Regions from separate parts of the Chryseobacterium sp. HMWF035 genome, predicted to be linked through region 1. Evidence: riboswitches for the same ligand, from Rfam matches in the RefSeq annotation. Region 1 holds a riboswitch; the other holds the start of a gene.
What was found. Region 1 has a riboswitch for cobalamin ahead of DD829_RS05880 (TonB-dependent receptor plug domain-containing protein). Riboswitches for the same ligand answer to the same signal wherever they lie in the genome.
Positions count from the first base shown of each region.

Region 2: linked by a shared signal. The riboswitch ahead of metE (5-methyltetrahydropteroyltriglutamate--homocysteine S-methyltransferase) and the one ahead of DD829_RS05880 (TonB-dependent receptor plug domain-containing protein) in region 1 are both predicted to bind cobalamin.

Region 1 covers NZ_QEHP01000033.1:15,408-23,894, reverse strand. The annotation lists gene DD829_RS05900 (nuclear transport factor 2 family protein) at 15-359, shown strand; gene DD829_RS05895 (CCA tRNA nucleotidyltransferase) at 384-1,805, shown strand; gene DD829_RS05890 (hypothetical protein) at 1,806-2,093, shown strand; gene DD829_RS05885 (DUF5074 domain-containing protein) at 2,217-3,260, opposite strand; gene DD829_RS05880 (TonB-dependent receptor plug domain-containing protein) at 3,277-5,106, opposite strand; cobalamin riboswitch at 5,137-5,313, opposite strand; gene cdd (cytidine deaminase) at 6,448-6,930, opposite strand; gene namA (NADPH dehydrogenase NamA) at 7,028-8,080, shown strand; gene DD829_RS05865 (DUF2752 domain-containing protein) at 8,119-8,409, shown strand; gene DD829_RS05860 (CCC motif membrane protein) at 8,440-8,487, shown strand, end outside.
Region 2 covers NZ_QEHP01000065.1:14,684-23,170, forward strand. The annotation lists gene DD829_RS10890 (hypothetical protein) at 1-520, shown strand, start outside; gene DD829_RS10895 (hypothetical protein) at 526-1,092, shown strand; gene DD829_RS10900 (hypothetical protein) at 1,106-1,870, shown strand; gene DD829_RS10905 (VOC family protein) at 1,887-2,273, shown strand; cobalamin riboswitch at 2,385-2,570, shown strand; gene metE (5-methyltetrahydropteroyltriglutamate--homocysteine S-methyltransferase) at 2,955-5,279, shown strand; gene DD829_RS10915 (HNH endonuclease) at 5,376-6,386, shown strand; gene DD829_RS10920 (KTSC domain-containing protein) at 6,463-6,909, shown strand; gene DD829_RS10925 (efflux RND transporter permease subunit) at 7,363-8,487, opposite strand, start outside.

The DNA.
Region 1 (8,487 bases):
TTAAAACAATTGCGATGGATCATCAAAAGTTTGCTGAAGAATGGATTAAAGCATGGAATTCGCATGATCTGGATATTATTTTATCTCATTATTCGGATGATATAGAGATCGTGACGCCGATGATAAAATTAGCAACAGGAGAAAAAGAAAGTTCTTTAAAAGGAAAATTTGCGGTTCGCGGATATTGGAAGACAGCATTGGAAAAATATCCTGATCTTCACTTCGAACTTATAAAATCTACGGCAGGAGTAGATTCTGTGGCTTTATTTTACAAATCCATTATGGATAAACATGCGGTCGAAGTGATGTTTTTTAATGAAGACGGAAAAATTAATAAAATGTATGCTCATTACGATTAATGAACGGCATTAGCGTATTAGAAAATGAAAATTAACCTTACTCAAAATAAAAATTTAAAACTTTTCAAAATTATTTCGGAGGTTGCAGCCCGAAACAACCAGTCTGTGTATGTCGTCGGAGGCTACGTACGCGATCTTTTGATGAAAAGAAAAGCATCAACGGATATTGATTTTGTGACCGAACAAAGCGGTATCGAGCTTGCCCAAAACGTAGGAAAAGAAATTGATCCGAAAATGAAAGTTTCGGTTTTCAAAACGTATGGTACAGCGATGATCAAATACAAAGATCTTGAGCTTGAATTCGTAGGCGCAAGAAAGGAAAGCTACACCGAAAACAGCCGTAAACCGGAAGTGGAAGGCGGAACCATTGAGGACGACCAGAAAAGAAGAGATTTTACGGTGAATGCCATGGCAATTTCGTTAAATCAGGATAATTTTGGTGAACTAATCGATCCCTTCAATGGAGTAGATGATCTGGAAAAAGGAATTTTAAGAACGCCTCTGGAACCTGCACAAACCTATTCTGATGATCCTTTGAGGATGATGAGAGCCATCCGTTTTGCTTCTACGCTTCAGTTTCAGATCGAAGAAAATTCTTTGGAAGCCATTAAGCAGGAAGCCGAAAGGATCAAAATTGTTTCGACGGAAAGAATCATGGTGGAATTTAATAAAATCATGCTTTCCAAAAAGCCATCTATTGGTCTGAAATTAATGGAACAGACGGGTCTGATGAAATTAATTATTCCTGAACTGATTGATCTGAAAGGAGTAGAAGAGGTGGAAGGACAAACCCATAAAGACAATTTTTACCATACTTTGGAGGTGGTAGACAATATTTCTGAAAACACGGAAAATTTGTGGCTTCGTTGGTCTGCATTGCTTCACGACATTGGAAAGGCGCCGACCAAAAAATTCGTTGAAGGAACAGGATGGACATTCCACGGGCACGAGTTTTTAGGCTCAAAAATGGTAAAAACATTATTCCAGAGACTGAAACTGCCTTTAGGTTCGGACATGAAATATGTTCAGAAGATGGTAAAACTTTCGTCTCGACCGATTGCTCTGATTACCGATGATGCTTCGGATTCTGCGTTGCGAAGATTACTGTTTGATGCAGGAGAAAATATGGAAGATCTTTTCACTCTTTGTAAAGCCGATATTACCACCAAAAATTCTAAAAAGCAGGAGAAATTCAAGAAAAATTTTGAATATGTTGCTGTTAAGATTAAAGAAGTTGAGGAAAAAGATCAGGTAAGAAATTTCCAGCCGCCAATTTCAGGAGAAGAAATTATGGCAATGTTCAATCTAAAACCGGGTCGCGAGATTGGAATTTTAAAGGAAAAAGTAAAAGAAGCCATTCTGGAAGGCGAAATTGGAAACGACAGCGAGGAAGCGAGAACTTTTGTGATTGCTGAAGCGGAAAAGCTTGGATTGACACTTGCCTAAATGTTTTTCGGGACATTTGATTATATCATTTTAGTATTAATTTTCCTTGTCAACATTGTTGTCTGGAAGTTTAAAATAATTAGAAAACGCAACTGGATTTTATATCTGGTTGCGTTTTTATTTTTTGGATTTGTTATTCCGCTTTTATCTGTTGATTTTGAAATTGAAAAAGCGACAAAAGATCAGCCAATTGTTGATAATTTTACATTGCTTTATAACTATTTCAGGTTTCCTGTTTGGTGGTTTGTGGGGATTCTTCAGCTTCTTATTTTAAGGAAAAGAGATTGAGTATTTCAACCAAGCCGATAAATTCAAAAAATAAATATTCAGTTCTTATTATAGCAAAAACACCTTAAATAATTACGGCGGAGCTGAAAGCTCCGCCGTAATCTTTTATTATTTCAAAAAAAATTAATTTAAATAAGCGGCATTAGATCCGATGCCTGTTACAAATTTTTTCAGAACTGTTCCTGAAGTGTTATATACTGTAACTTCAGATGGAGCGGTAAAACCTTTTACATCAGATGCAAAGATTTTTCCGTCTTTTACAGAAAAGCCGTACAGCGTAAAATATTGCCCTCCGTCTACAAAATTGATAAGAGGGGCAGAAGGAGCTGTTGTTGCATTCATATCCATTGTATAAATCTTGTTGGCAGAGGTGAAGTAATATTTTCCACCATCAATTTCAAGATTTCTTGCATTGGCGATACCGGTTAAAGTTGTAGTTTTTGTAATCGTTCCTGCAGGAGAAATTTCGTAGATATAAGAATTAGATGTTCCTGAAGCAATTACATACACATTGTTATTGTAACTGATGGTTTTTTCGATCTCACCGTTAGGAACAGCAACCGTATTAATGATCTCATTGGTTGAAGTATTGATTCTCGTAAGCGTACTTCCATAGCTGTAAGTAGCATTCTGCACAAATACCGTTCCTCCTGCTTCTACCACTCTTTCCGCTGTAGAAGTGGAAGCGAAAGGAATTTTCTTCACAAAAGAAAGATCAGAAAGCTTGTAAACATTCACATATTTTCCTCCGTTATACTTATCGTTAGAAACATAAAGATTTCCGTTGCTGATTGTCATATATCTAGGATTATCCAACTGAGCTGTAATTTCTCCGGTCTTTTTGAAATTGTAACGGTTAACAACCTGTACTTTATTAGAATTGTTCAGAAGCAAAAAAGCTCTGTCATCACTGAATGTGATCGTCTGCAAAACATCACCCAGATTTTCGTTGTTATTTTTCTTATAAATATCGTTTTCCAATACAGAAAGATCTTTAGAAATAAAAGAAACATTCGCTGTAGGTGTTCCGAAGTTTCCTTCATTCGCAATAAAATATCCGTTTTCATAATCACCTCGCGACGGCATTACATATTCATCATCACTACATGAAACATTAATCACAAGGATCAAAGCCAGTAAAAGCTGAAAAAGTCTGTTGAATTTCATAATATAATAATTGATTTTAAAAATTTAAGTTGATGTAAAAACTGTAGTTTCTTTTAGGTAATGGATAATATGCCATCGTTTCATAGATCTCGTCGGTAATATTATTTACCCTCAATCCTAAAGTATACTTTTTGGCAACAGTTGCAGACAATCCTGCATTCAGGACGAAATATGGTTTTATAAGATAATCGTTATTCTCATCAGAAGTGGTAAAAGTCTTACCCGTAAACATTCCCTGAACATACAGATTCATAAATTGGTACTGATAATCTGCATTCCCGAAAACCTTATGAAGAGGAACATACATCAGCTGATTTTTCGTCTCAAGATCTACAGATCTCGTATAGCTGTATCCCGTATTTATTTTTAAAGAATGTTCCTTTGAAAACTTTTGCTGAAATCCAATTTTAGACTCAAGACCATAAGACTCAACATTTCTTACGTTTCTTGGTGACCAATATCCCATAGAAGTGGGAATCCATTGGATCATATCCTTTATTTTCATGTAATAAGGCGTGAGACTCAACATGAATTTTCCGAACGCCAATTCGTGGCTCATTTCAGTCTGCAAAGACGTCTCAGCCTTCAGATCCAAGTTTCCGCCCGGATTCCAGTAAAGATCATTAAAAGAAGGAAATCTGAAATTCTTTGAAAAACTTGTCCCTAAACTGTACCAGTCAGAAAGCTTCCACTTTCCTGAAAAAGAATAAAGCACAGGCGATTCTATATTGTCAATAAAATCCTTCTTGATTCCAGCTTCCAGTCTCAGCTTTTGGGTAGGGAAATATCTGAACAATCCTGCAACAGAATAAATATTTCTTTTTACATTCTCAATTCCGGATTGATAGCCTTCTCCTTTATTGATCTGAAATTCTCCAATAACATTAACATTCAGTTTAGGCGTGATGAAATAATTGAAGTCATCTTTAAAAATCAGAATTTTTCCCGTTCCGCCACTGGTTTTAGGAGCTTCAAAAACACCGAAATACTGGAAATTTTCTTCCGTGTAAGCCGCTTTCAGGCTGTTTGAAATCGATTTTGAATTAATATCGTGGGTAAGAAGGCTTCGGAAAGTCTGCGCTGCATATTTCGTACGATTGCCGTTTTCCGTGAAAATAGGATAATTCTGTTCCGCATCATACAACTGGCTTTGCCAAGAAATTTTCTGATTTCGGGCAATTTTGTAACTGAAGCCAATGTTCGCTGTACCGTTAAAATATTTACCGTTTCGGTTGATATACTGCTTTTCAGGAACCTCATAATTATTTTGACTGATGAAATAATTTCCGGATGCCTTAAAACTGAAATCCGCATTGCTGAAAGAAGTTTTAAAATAATTCTGGAACGTCTCATAAGAAGCCACTTCACTATGTAAAGTTGCTTGAAAACCCTCATTAAATTTCAGTTCATTGTTAAGGTGAATACTTCCTCCGATCGCTCCGCTTCCGTAAACCACACTTCCGCCGCCAGCTTTCACTTCAAGCGCATCATAACCGAAAATCGCGATATTATTAACATCTCCCTGTCCTAAAAGAACAGAATTGATGTTAATTCCATTCCACACAAAAGCAGTCTGCTGCGCCGTTGTTCCCCTGAAAGAAGGCGAAGAAACCGCGCCACGTCCATTTTCCTTAATGTAAACAGGAGACTGAAAACGCAGCGTCTCAGAAAGATTGGCGGAATTTTTTTCGATATCTTTGGGAGTAATTGTAGTAACCGGATGAAAAAGTTTTACCTTATTCATCTGATTGTCAAAAACATAAACGGTGTCAATAGCTTTCTCCTGTGCGTAAAGAAAACAACCGTATGATGCAAAAAGCAGTACTAAAGATCTTTTTAATGCCATTCCTATTTTACTTTTCCTCCGAAAGCAATGTTTTTAAGATTACATTTTGGCAGGTCTCCTGACTTTCGCTTTCTACACCTTCCCGTTTTCACAGTGGTTTATCGTAGAAATCTTGTATGCGATTTACAGTTGCGGGGACAGTTTGGGATTTTCGCCCAATTCCCTTTTCATTCCAAATTAATGGAAACCAAAATTTTTGCAAAGATAACTTTTTTAATTTATTGACAAAAAAAATAGCCGTTAAGTACCTTTTTAATAAAACAATGATTTGTTGTGTTGCAGACAAAAAATAAGATCAGGAGCTTTTTCCAGCTTTCGCTACTCGCTTTTTTTGGATTCGGCGGCTGCAAAAGCCGCCGCCGAATCCAAAAAAGAGCTCAGACATGCCGCTCAATCTGGACTAGGAAAATAAAACCGCAGAAAATAAACAGTTTTATAAAACTCAGATTCTATTGAAAAATAAATAATAATTTTCAGTAAGAATTATTTAAAATGTATTAAAATCTTACTTTAAGTTTCTTTAAACTCATTTTAAATTTAGCCGCAAAAAAGACAAAAGACTTTATTGAATTGATTTAAAGTATTTCAAAAGTCTGCAAAGAGAAAAAATCTTTGATTTTTTAAACTTATGTGCTCTTTTTTTTCCATTTAAGGACTAAACTTAAGAAACTAAATTGTTTAAATCTTTTGCATCTTTTGTGGTAAAAGTTTAAGCAAGTTATTTAATTACTTTAAAATAAACATCACTAAAGAAGAAAATCATAGATTTTTAAAGACTAATGTGTTCTTCTATTTTAAATACGCATCATTCAAAATCTTATGTGATGAAAGAAAGTCCCTTCTTAAAAAACTTTCCCTTAAATAAAAGTCCAAACAGAAGTTAAGAGTTTGTTTAAACTTGTTAAAATAAAGATATTCTTATTGAAAAAAACTAAGGTGAAAGGTTTGATAAAAGTTCTATTCTTTTAAGACGCAAGAAGAAAATTAAAGATTTTCTTTTATAATGCTGATGAAATTTTATCGCATATAAAATCCTTGCGCCTTAAAGCATACTATCTTAAACAACGTTGTGACTTTGCGAAAATCCAACCTGAATTCTTATTTACTATTATTTAAACATTTTAAAAGTCTGTTTAAACTTTATTTAACCGCAAAAATCACAAAAGATCTACTAAATTTTTTATTTAAAGTTGATTATTATAAATGAAAAAGAAAACAATAGTTTTTAAAAATCTTTGATTTTTATTCTTTTGAGCGCTTTGATTATTCTGGAAATTCGCTTTAACATTATCTTTTGTCCCTTTTGCGGTTAATTCTGAAATTAGTTTAAACAAGTTTTAACTATAAAAAAGTACCGTCAAAATAAAACGGCAGAAGATCCTTAATAGAATGTACCTTCACCACCTCATCATTCAGATTAGAAAAATAAAGCTCAATATTTTCATTCTGCTTCGTTTCATATTCTATAATGCTCTGTCTGCACGATCCGCATGGCGGAATCGGCGGGTTTTTCTCAGAAAACTCTTTCGGTCCGCCTACAATAAAGATTTTCTTTATTTTTTCAGACGGAAAATTTGCCCCGATCCAGAAAAGAGCAGTCCTTTCCGCGCAAAGTCCCGAAGGATACGCCGCATTCTCCTGATTGTTCCCGGTATAGATCTCTCCGTTTTCCAGAAGCACAGAACAGCCAACCAGAAAATGAGAATAGGGAGCATAAGCATTCTCGCGCGCTTCTTTCGCTTTTGCAAATAATTTTTTTTCTATATCGTTCAGTTCGCCTTTATTGTTAAAATATTCGTAACTGATATGAGTTTCTTTTTTCATATATTGTGGGTTAAAAAAAGGGGGATAAATTTACTTCTTTTTCATGAAGTGGGCAATATTATCTCATTCTTTAAAATTTCAAAAAATCAGATCAAAAATGTTATACACTCCAATCAGATTCAGAAATGTTGAGTTGAAAAACCGTTGGGTAATGTCTCCAATGTGTATGTATTCTTCCGAAAACGGATTAGCCAACGATTTCCATTTTGTACATTACGGAAGCAGAGCGCAGGGCGGAATCGGACTAATCATCCTTGAAGCAACGGGAGTAGAACCCCGCGGAAGAATTACCAACCACTGTATGGGAATCTGGAACGACGAACAGGCAGAAAAACTAAAGAAAATTGTAGAATTTGTACACCGGAACTCAGAAACCAAAATAGGCATTCAGCTTGCGCATGCCGGAAGAAAAGGATCTGCATGGAACAATGTACAGATCCCGATTGAAGAAGGCTGGGAAACCATCGCACCAAGTCCGATTCCGTATCATCCGACCGAAAGAATTCCACATGTTTTAACCATCGAGGAAATCAAAGAACAGGTTGAAAACTTCAGACAGGCAGCAAGAAGATCGGTAAAAGCAGGCTTCGATGTCATAGAAATTCATGCTGCACACGGTTATCTTATCCATCAGTTTTTATCACCGCTTTCCAACATCAGAACCGATGAATATGGCGGAAGTTTCGAGAACAGAATACGGTTTTTAGTTGAAATCGTAAACGCAGTTAACGAAGAATTAAATGAAAACGTTGCCTTATTTGTAAGAATTTCCGGAACAGAATATGCAGAAAACGGCTGGGAAATAGAAGACAGTGCTGAGCTTGCTAAAATCCTTAAAAATCATTCGGTAGATCTGGTAGATGTTTCAAGCGGAGGAAATATTCACGGAGTAAAAATTCCGGTTCACGACGGTTATCAGGTTCCGTTTGCTTCGCAGGTGAAAAATGAGGCAGAAACAAAAACAGGAGCAGTAGGATTAATTACGAGAGTCAATCAGGCGGAGGAAATTCTGCAAAAAGGAGAGGCAGATTTAATTTTCATCGCCAGAGAAAGCTTAAGAAATCCTTACATCGCCGTTCAGGGTTCTTTTGAAATGGATGAAGAATGCTTCTTTCCGCATCAGTATTTAAGAGCAAAAATTTCTAAATAATTTTTTTATATATTTGAGAATCATAACCCTGTATTATAATGAAAATAGAAGACTTTATGCTGCCTTGTCCCATCAAGAAATTCTTTGGAATCGACTGTTTTGGGTGTGGAACGCAGAGAGCTATTGTCATGGTTTTTGAAGGCAGGTTTGGAGAAGCATTTCATATGTTTCCTGCAGTTTACACTTTATTGCTTTTTTTCGGAACGGTTTTCCTCAATTTTGTAGACAGAAAAAGGAATTACGGAAATTTACTTGTTTTTTTGGCTGGTTTAAATGCAGTAATTATGGTCGTTTCTTACTTTTACAAACATTATTTTATGAATCATTAAAACAACAAACATTTATAAAAAATTAAAACTATGGAACAAAAATTGCCAAATGCACAAACGGTGCTTATTTTAGGAATT
Region 2 (8,487 bases), on a different contig from region 1:
GAAAACTGAAAAGGCAGGACCGAAAGACAAAGCGGTAACCGAACATTTTAAAAATGATTATAAGAAAAAAAATTACAGAAAATTTGCCGGAACCATTGTTTTGAAGGATAATACAGCAACATTCGACGATAAAACGATTTTCTTTGATCAATCTGATAAAATTACTGAAACGATGCTTAAAGAAGGATTGGTTTATCCTCAGCTTTTGACAGAATTTCAGGTGGATAAATTTGAAAACGAAGACAGCGACAGAACGCAGAAAAGATTTGCAAAACTTCAAAAAAACTGGAAAGATTCTTTCGAAGTCAATAATATTAAGTTGAGTGGCGGTTCTGAACTGAGTTTTTTAAGTACCGATGAAAAGATTAAGCGTTTTAAAGTGGTCTGCAAAGATCCGAAGTTTCCGAATCTGATGATCTATTATTTTGAATTAACGGATAAAAATGCTACAAAAGATACACCCATTCAGGATTTTATTAAAAATTCCAAACTGACGCATATTTTCCAGAGAACGGAGTAAGAAGGATGACTAATAACCATAATATCAATGCAAAAGCTTTCTTCAGAAAATATTTTTTGGTAATTATTTTTATTATCATTCTTTTGTTGCAGGATTTTTTTCTCAAACCCTTTGTAAAAGATCTGTATTTAAACGACGATATAAAAAATTTCAAAGAGTTTTCATGGAAATACACGGTTTTTATTTTTACTATTCTTGCCGGAATCATTATTTTCATTTCAAGGAAAAGCATTAGGCTTTCGGCTGTGCCTTTAATTTTATTGGGTTTAATGATATTCGGAAGCGGATTTTATTTCGGATTCCATTCTTTGGTGGATAATGCTTTGCTTTTAATCAATTCAAAAACGAAGAATACGGAAATCAATAAAACTTACGAAGTAATTCATGATAAAGAAAAGAAAGTTTTTTGGCTGAATAATGAAAATTCTGTTCATGATAAAGAGGATCTTCAAAAAATTAACCGCTATAGAGTTTCAAAAGGTTTAAAATCTATTTTTGATCTTCAGAATAATGACACGATAAAAGTAACGTTTAATAAAGGATGGTTTGATGTAAATTATCTCGAAAAATAATTGCGCTCTGAAAATGTACAATGCGACCAGAAGAAACAGAAATATAGGAACCGAAAATCAAGGTTTCAGTCAAAATAATAAATTGAAAATTTCAACACCTAACGGAACATTAAAGTCTTTTTACGAAAGAATTGGTAAGCATGAAAAAGAATCTAAAATAATAAATGGACACGAATTTTTATTTATCATTGAAGAGCTTCGCGAAAACTGTTATCACTCCTGTTCTGTTTCTGATCTTGAAAAGATAATCGAAAATATTCCTAAAGAAGATTACGGAGATTTAAAGTTTATTGTTTTACGCCAACCGAAAAGAAAGGAGGAAATAATCTCTCCAGTTTGGGGAAGACTTGTTTACAGCTTTGAGTACGAAAACGAATATTTTTCGGCGATAATTTTAGACTCAATAGATTTAAACAAAAAGTTAATATGGTCTAAAAAACAAAGCATCGAAGATCAGAAAGAATTTGAAAGATTAAAAGGAGACGGACATATTTTTACACAAAATAAGAGAAGTTTTATTTCTCAGTTAAATTTAGAGCCTTCAAGAAATACCCAATTGTACAGAACTCTACTGCATGAATTCGGGCATTATGTTCATTACTTAGAAGTTGTGGAAAGACCTTTTGAAAGTGATGAAGATTATGAGGCAAAAGAAATTCGCGATGATTACTACTCAGCTTTATCTAAAGTTGAAAAAGAAACTTTTGCGCACCAGTATGCTGATCGACTGAAGAAAAAATTAACTGAAGAAAAAATAATTCCTTTTAATAGTCTTTAATAATTGCAATTCAAACATGAAAATAAAAAATATAGATCACCTCGTTTTAACAGTTGCAGACATTGAAAAAACGGTAGATTTTTACACCTCTATTCTTGGTTTTGAAGTCGTTGTTTTTGGAGAAAACAGAAAAGCGCTGACTTTTGGAAATCAGAAAATCAATCTTCATCAAAAAGGAAAAGAATTTGAACCGAAAGCTGAATATCCCACTTGTGGTTCTGCGGATCTTTGTTTTATTTCCGAAACCGATATTCATGAAGTTTTACAGGAACTAAAGGAAAAGAATATTGAGATCATCGAAGGAATTGTTGAAAGAACCGGAGCTTTGGGAAAAATACAATCGGTTTATTTCAGAGATCCTGATTTAAATCTGATTGAGATAAGCAACTACAGTTCATTGTAAAATACATTCTCGAAAAAATCCAAATAACTGTTCATTCAGAATAATTTTCTGAATTACTTAAAAAATAAACAAATAATTCCTACATTTGTTTAGAAAACAGTTCTTTTACATACTTCATCAAACGGAAAAGGTTTTACGTAAAGTAGATTAATAGGGAATCGTGTGAAAATCACGAGCTGTCGCGCAACTGTAAGTAATACTCTAAAAGTTTTTATCCACGTATATCCACTGTGCAAACGGGAAGGATGATAAAAGCTGTTACAAGTCAGGAGACCTGCCTGTTCCGAATTGACAATGCTCTCGCGGTTTGGAGTTTTTTTGGTCAGACAGATGATACTTTTTTGAACGTAGTAATCTAAATTTTAATTTGATTTCAATTGCAAAGTTTTTAATATTAATTTCTTACTTTAAGAATGAAAAAATATTCGCCAACCATCAATACAGCAGTTGTTTTTTGCATCTGTTTCAGAAGATACAGTTAAAAAATTTTTCATCTTATTGCTGAGAAAAAAGCTTTGTGCAAAACGATAAAATTTCAGAGCATTCTCTTATGTAAAGGGAAATTGCGTCCTTACTGTATCTTTACCTCTCCATTCTATTTCCTTCTGCAAAAGCATTGCGAAGCATCAGAAGAACTTTTATACACATTAATTATTGTTTAATTTAAAAGTTTTAAAGAAAATGCAAACGCACATTCTTGGCTATCCGCGTATTGGTAGCAACCGAGAACTCAAAAAAGCCTGCGAGCAGTATTGGTCGAGCAAAATCACTTTAGACGAATTACTGGACGTCGGGAAAAATATCCGACAAAACAATTGGAAGCTTCAGCAGGAAGCAGGAATTGATCTTATTCCGTGTAATGATTTCTCTTTTTACGATCAGGTTTTGGATATGACGTTAACTTTAGGCGCTATTCCTGAACGTTATGAAGAGATTGCTCTTAAAAAATCTGAAACGGATCTCTATTTTGCCATGGCAAGGGGCTTTCAGAAAGAAGGTCTGGACATTACTGCAATGGAAATGACAAAATGGTTTGATACCAATTATCATTTCATTGTTCCGGAATTCCATAAAAATCAGGAATTTAAGCTGTTATCCCGTAAAATCATCAATGAATTTTTGGATGCTAAACAGGCGGGAATAAATGCAAAACCGGTGATCATAGGTTTGCTAACCTACATTCTGCTTGGGAAAGAAAAAGAGGAAGGTTTCAATAAGCTGGATCTGGCTCAGAAGATTCTTCCTGTTTATCTTCAGATTCTTAAAGAGCTTGAAACTCACGGAGCAGAATACATCCAGTTTGATGAACCATTTTTAGCATTAGATTTGGATGAAAAATCAAAAGAAACTTACAGTCTGATTTATACCGAAATAAGAAAACAGTTTCCTCATCTGAAAATCATTGTAGCTACTTATTTTGAAGGTTTAAGAGATAATCTTTCTCTGGCTGTTTCTCTTCCTGTAAATGTGCTGCATCTCGATCTGGTTCGTTGTCCGGAACAGTTGGAGGAAGTTTTAAAAGTAATTCCGGAAACATTGCATCTTTCTTTAGGTGTAATTGACGGAAGAAATATATGGAAAAATGATTTCGAAAAATCTCTACGCCTCATTAGACAGGCAGCAGATAAAATAGGTTCGGAGAGAATTTTAATTGCTCCTTCCTGCTCATTGCTTCACAGCCCTTCTGATCTTGATCTGGAGAACAACGAAAGTGTTTTATCCTCCGAAATTAAACAATGGATGGCTTTTGCTAAACAGAAAGTCTCTGAAATGGTTACCCTGAAAAAATTAGCCGCAGAAAATCCGGATTATTCCACACTCCTGCTTTTAGCTGAAAATAAAAAAGCCATTGAAAGCCGCAAAACATCTCCTCTAATTCATAACAGCGAAGTGAAGGATCGTGTAGATGTAACTACCGAGGAAGATGCTAAAAGAAACAAACCTTTCAGCATCCGAAAAATTTCTCAACAGAATATTCTCAACCTTCCTTTATTCCCCACAACTACAATTGGCTCATTTCCACAGACGAAAGAAGTTAGAAACTGGAGGGCAAAATTTAAAAAGGGTGAACTGAATGCCAAACAATACGATGATCTACTGAAAAAAGAAACTGAAAGAACGATCCGTTGGCAGGAGGAAATAGGAATTGATGTTCTGGTTCACGGAGAGTTTGAAAGAAATGATATGGTAGAATATTTCGGAGAACAATTATCAGGATTTGTGTTTACGCAAAACGGCTGGGTTCAAAGCTACGGAAGCCGTTGTGTTAAACCTCCTGTTATTTTCGGAGATGTGTACAGACCGAATCCGATGACGGTTTACTGGTCTGAATATGCGCAATCTCTAACGAAAAAATGGGTAAAAGGAATGTTAACGGGACCAGTAACTATTCTTCAATGGTCTTTTGTGCGTGATGATCAGCCGCGATCTTTAACGTGTAAACAAATTGCACTGGCTATTCGCGACGAAGTGAATGATTTGGAAAAAGCAGGAATCAGAATTATCCAGATTGATGAACCTGCAATTCGTGAAGGTCTTCCATTAAGAAAATCTGACTGGCAGCATTATCTTCAATGGGCAGTGGAAGCTTTCAGAATTTCAGCAAGCGGTGTGGAAGATGCGACGCAGATTCATACACATATGTGCTATTCGGAATTTAATGATATTATTCAGAATATTGCCGATATGGACGCGGATGTTATTACGATTGAATGTTCCAGAAGCCAGATGGAGCTGCTGAATGCTTTTGCTGATTTCAAATATCCGAACGAAATAGGACCGGGAGTTTATGATATTCATTCGCCGAGAGTTCCATCGAAAGAGGAAATGGTAGAATTGCTGAAAAAAGCACAAGCTGTTATTCCAGCGCAGCAACTTTGGGTAAATCCTGACTGTGGTTTGAAAACCCGTCATTGGGATGAAACGGAAAAAGCGTTGATTGCAATGGTAGAGGCTTCAAGGGAAGCGAGTGAAAGTTTTTTGAAGAAAGAAAAATTGAAATATTAGATGACGAGAGCCGAAAGGCTCTTGTATTTTTTGTTAATAATTTTAACTCAATTTGCTTTATTGATTAAAAAAATATAGTTTAGTTAAAAAAAATTAATGACTAATTATTTTAATCAAATCTGTAAGTTTAGACAAAAATATCCGGTATTTTCTGCCAAAGCAATCAAAACAAATAATCCTATTCTAAATGATGTTAAAAAAGCGCTGAATAATCTCAAATTACAACTTGAAAAAAAATATCTAAAATTCGAAGGTATCGATCTAAGAATCGAAGTTTCAAAAGGAGCCGCAAACTTTCCTAATATTTCACATATTTGTATTCTTCCTCCCAACCAAAAAGTTTCTAATGGGATTTATGTTGCTATATGCTTCGATAAATCTGGAAAAGGAGCTGTTATAGGATGCGCAGAATCAAAGACAAATCCTAAAGGATTAAATATAAAGATCAGAAAACAAGCTAGAAAAATTCCTGAAATTGATATTGATGGAGGAAGTTATAATACTAAGTATAATAATGTTTATGAAAATCCTAAAGAATTTTATTATGCTTTGGCTAAAGATTCTGAAATAGAAAATCATATAAATAAATCCTTAAGCCTATGTCTTTATAATTTAAAATTAATTAATACTTCTCAATATTTACACCCCAACGACTATCTAAATTCTACAGTAAATGAAAGAGAAATTGATTATTTTGATATGAATAATGTAATTGATGATAGAAAAAAAATTGCTATACAAATTCATGCAAGAAGAGGACAAAAAAAATTCAGGAATAAACTTCTTAATATTTATAATTCCAAATGTGCTTTTACAGATTGCGAGATTACAGATATGCTAGAAGCTGCGCATATTTTTAGCTTTAAAGGCTCTGAAACAAATAAGATACAAAATGGAATTTTAATGCGTTCTGATATTCATACACTATTTGATTTAGGACTTATAAGTGTAGATCCTGAAAATTATCTTATTCAAGTTAGTGATAAAATTTTAACAGACACTTATTATGCTCAAATGCACAATAAAATACTTAGTTTACCAAATATTTTGGAAGGTTATCCTGATAAAAATGCTCTTAAATATCATTTTGAAAACGTGTTTAATTAATTTATTTATAATCAAAAACTTACAGTTTTCGAAAATAAAACCTTAATTTTGCACCCCGAAATAAGGATCATCCATTATGAAAAAATTAGGCGAATACAGAAAGCTTCTGGAAGTTGATAAAAATGTAACACTGAAGGAATTGAAAACCATCTACAGGAATACGATGAAAGATACGCATCCAGATAAATTCATCAATGATGAAGCGGGAAAGCAGGAAGCGGAAGAAAAAAGCAAATCTGTGATTGAAGCCTATCATTTTCTGGTAAGCATCAATCCGGAAACGCAGGAAAAATACAAAGAAGAATATACCGAAACCATTACGAAATCTAATATTCAGGATTTTTATCTGGAAAAATCGGTTCTTAAAGTACAGCACCTGAACGGAAATATGTACGAATATCTTGGAGTTCCGAAAAATACCTACATCAAAATGGTGAATTCCGATTCTCCGAGCCGTTTTGCAAGAAGGCATATTTACGGAAGTTTCGTCTACAGAAAAGCCGGTGAGGCAATGGCGGAATAATCCCCTATTTACAAATAAATAAGAGCTTTCAATTAATTTTGGAAGCTTTTTTTATTTGATTAAATTTTTTTGATTGTCCGTAATTTGTCAGAATAAAAACCTCTGCGATCTCAGTTAAGTTTTAACGCCTCTGTGAACCTTAAAAACAGTTTGTTTATAAAAAGTCTTTGCGTGCTTAGCGTTAAAATCAAGCATTATGATTGATAACAGATAATCAATTAAATTTTAATTTTAACGCAAAAGGGTCACAAGTCTTTTTTAAATTATTGAATATACTTTTCGATCGTAAAGGCGTTTTACTCAGCAAATGAGCAATCATATTTCTTTTCTTTTTTAAGATTGCTTCGTCGCTTCAGAACTACGTTTGCAGGTCTTCAGTCTATTCGCAATGACATAAAAAAACCGCATCATTGCTGATACGGTTTTTGGTTAGGTTAATTAAAGGTTGTTATATTAATCTAAATGTTTTGGAGTAAAACCATCTTCACTTAGTTCTCTGTGTTCATAATCCGCTTTCATTTGAGCTTCATAATCTACTTTTTTATGTTTGCCCATCCTTCTCAGAATTGAATCAAATAAAGAGTAAACTACCGGTACAATAATTAAGGTAAGGAATAGAGACGATGTTAAACCACCGATAACTACCCATGCCAAACCTTTGTTCATCTCCGCTCCTGCTCCTGTTGCCAATGCGATCGGCAACATCCCAAAGATCATCGCAATTGTTGTCATCAGGATCGGACGAAGACGTGCATGATTCGCCTGTACCAGAGCGTCGTGTGTATTGGCTCCGGCTTCTTTTCTGGCATTGGTAAAGTCGACGATCAAAATCGCGTTCTTCGCAACCAAACCGATCAACATGATCATCCCCAACATCGTAAAGATATTCAGTGAATTTGCTGTTAAGGCAAGAATTACCATTACCCCGATCATCGCCAGAGGAATTGAGAATAATACCACGAAAGGATACACAAAACTATCATACAATGAAACCATTACTAGGTAAACCAATACAATAGCCGCCAATAAAGCGATTCCCAACGTACCGAAACCTTCCTGCTGGTTTTCCATATCTCCACTCCAGATGTAATCTACTCCTACAGGTTTGCTCTTGCTGTCCATGAACTGTTTTGCCCATTCGTTGGCAACGTCTCCTACAGGTCTACCTACTGCTTTAGCTCTTACTTTTACAGAAGGTGATTTATCTCTACGCTCAAGCAAACTCGGTCCTGATCCCATTTTAACCTCAGCAAACTGACTAAGACGTACCTGCTGTCCCTGAGGATTTGTAAACATTAAGTTTTTAACATCATCAATAGACTGTCTGTTTGCATCTCCGAAACGGATATTGATGTCATATTCATATTCTCCTGCTCTGAATTTCCCGTCTGTATTTCCGTTGAATGCAGTCTGCATCGTCTGTCCTACACTGGAAAGATTCAAGCCTAAAGAAGCCATTTTATCTCGGTCTATATTTACCTGAACCTCAGGATTTCCTGAGTCTGTAGATAATTCTGCATCTACTGCTCCCGGAACTTTTTTCAGCAATTCTAAGATTCTCGTTGCTTCTTTTACGGC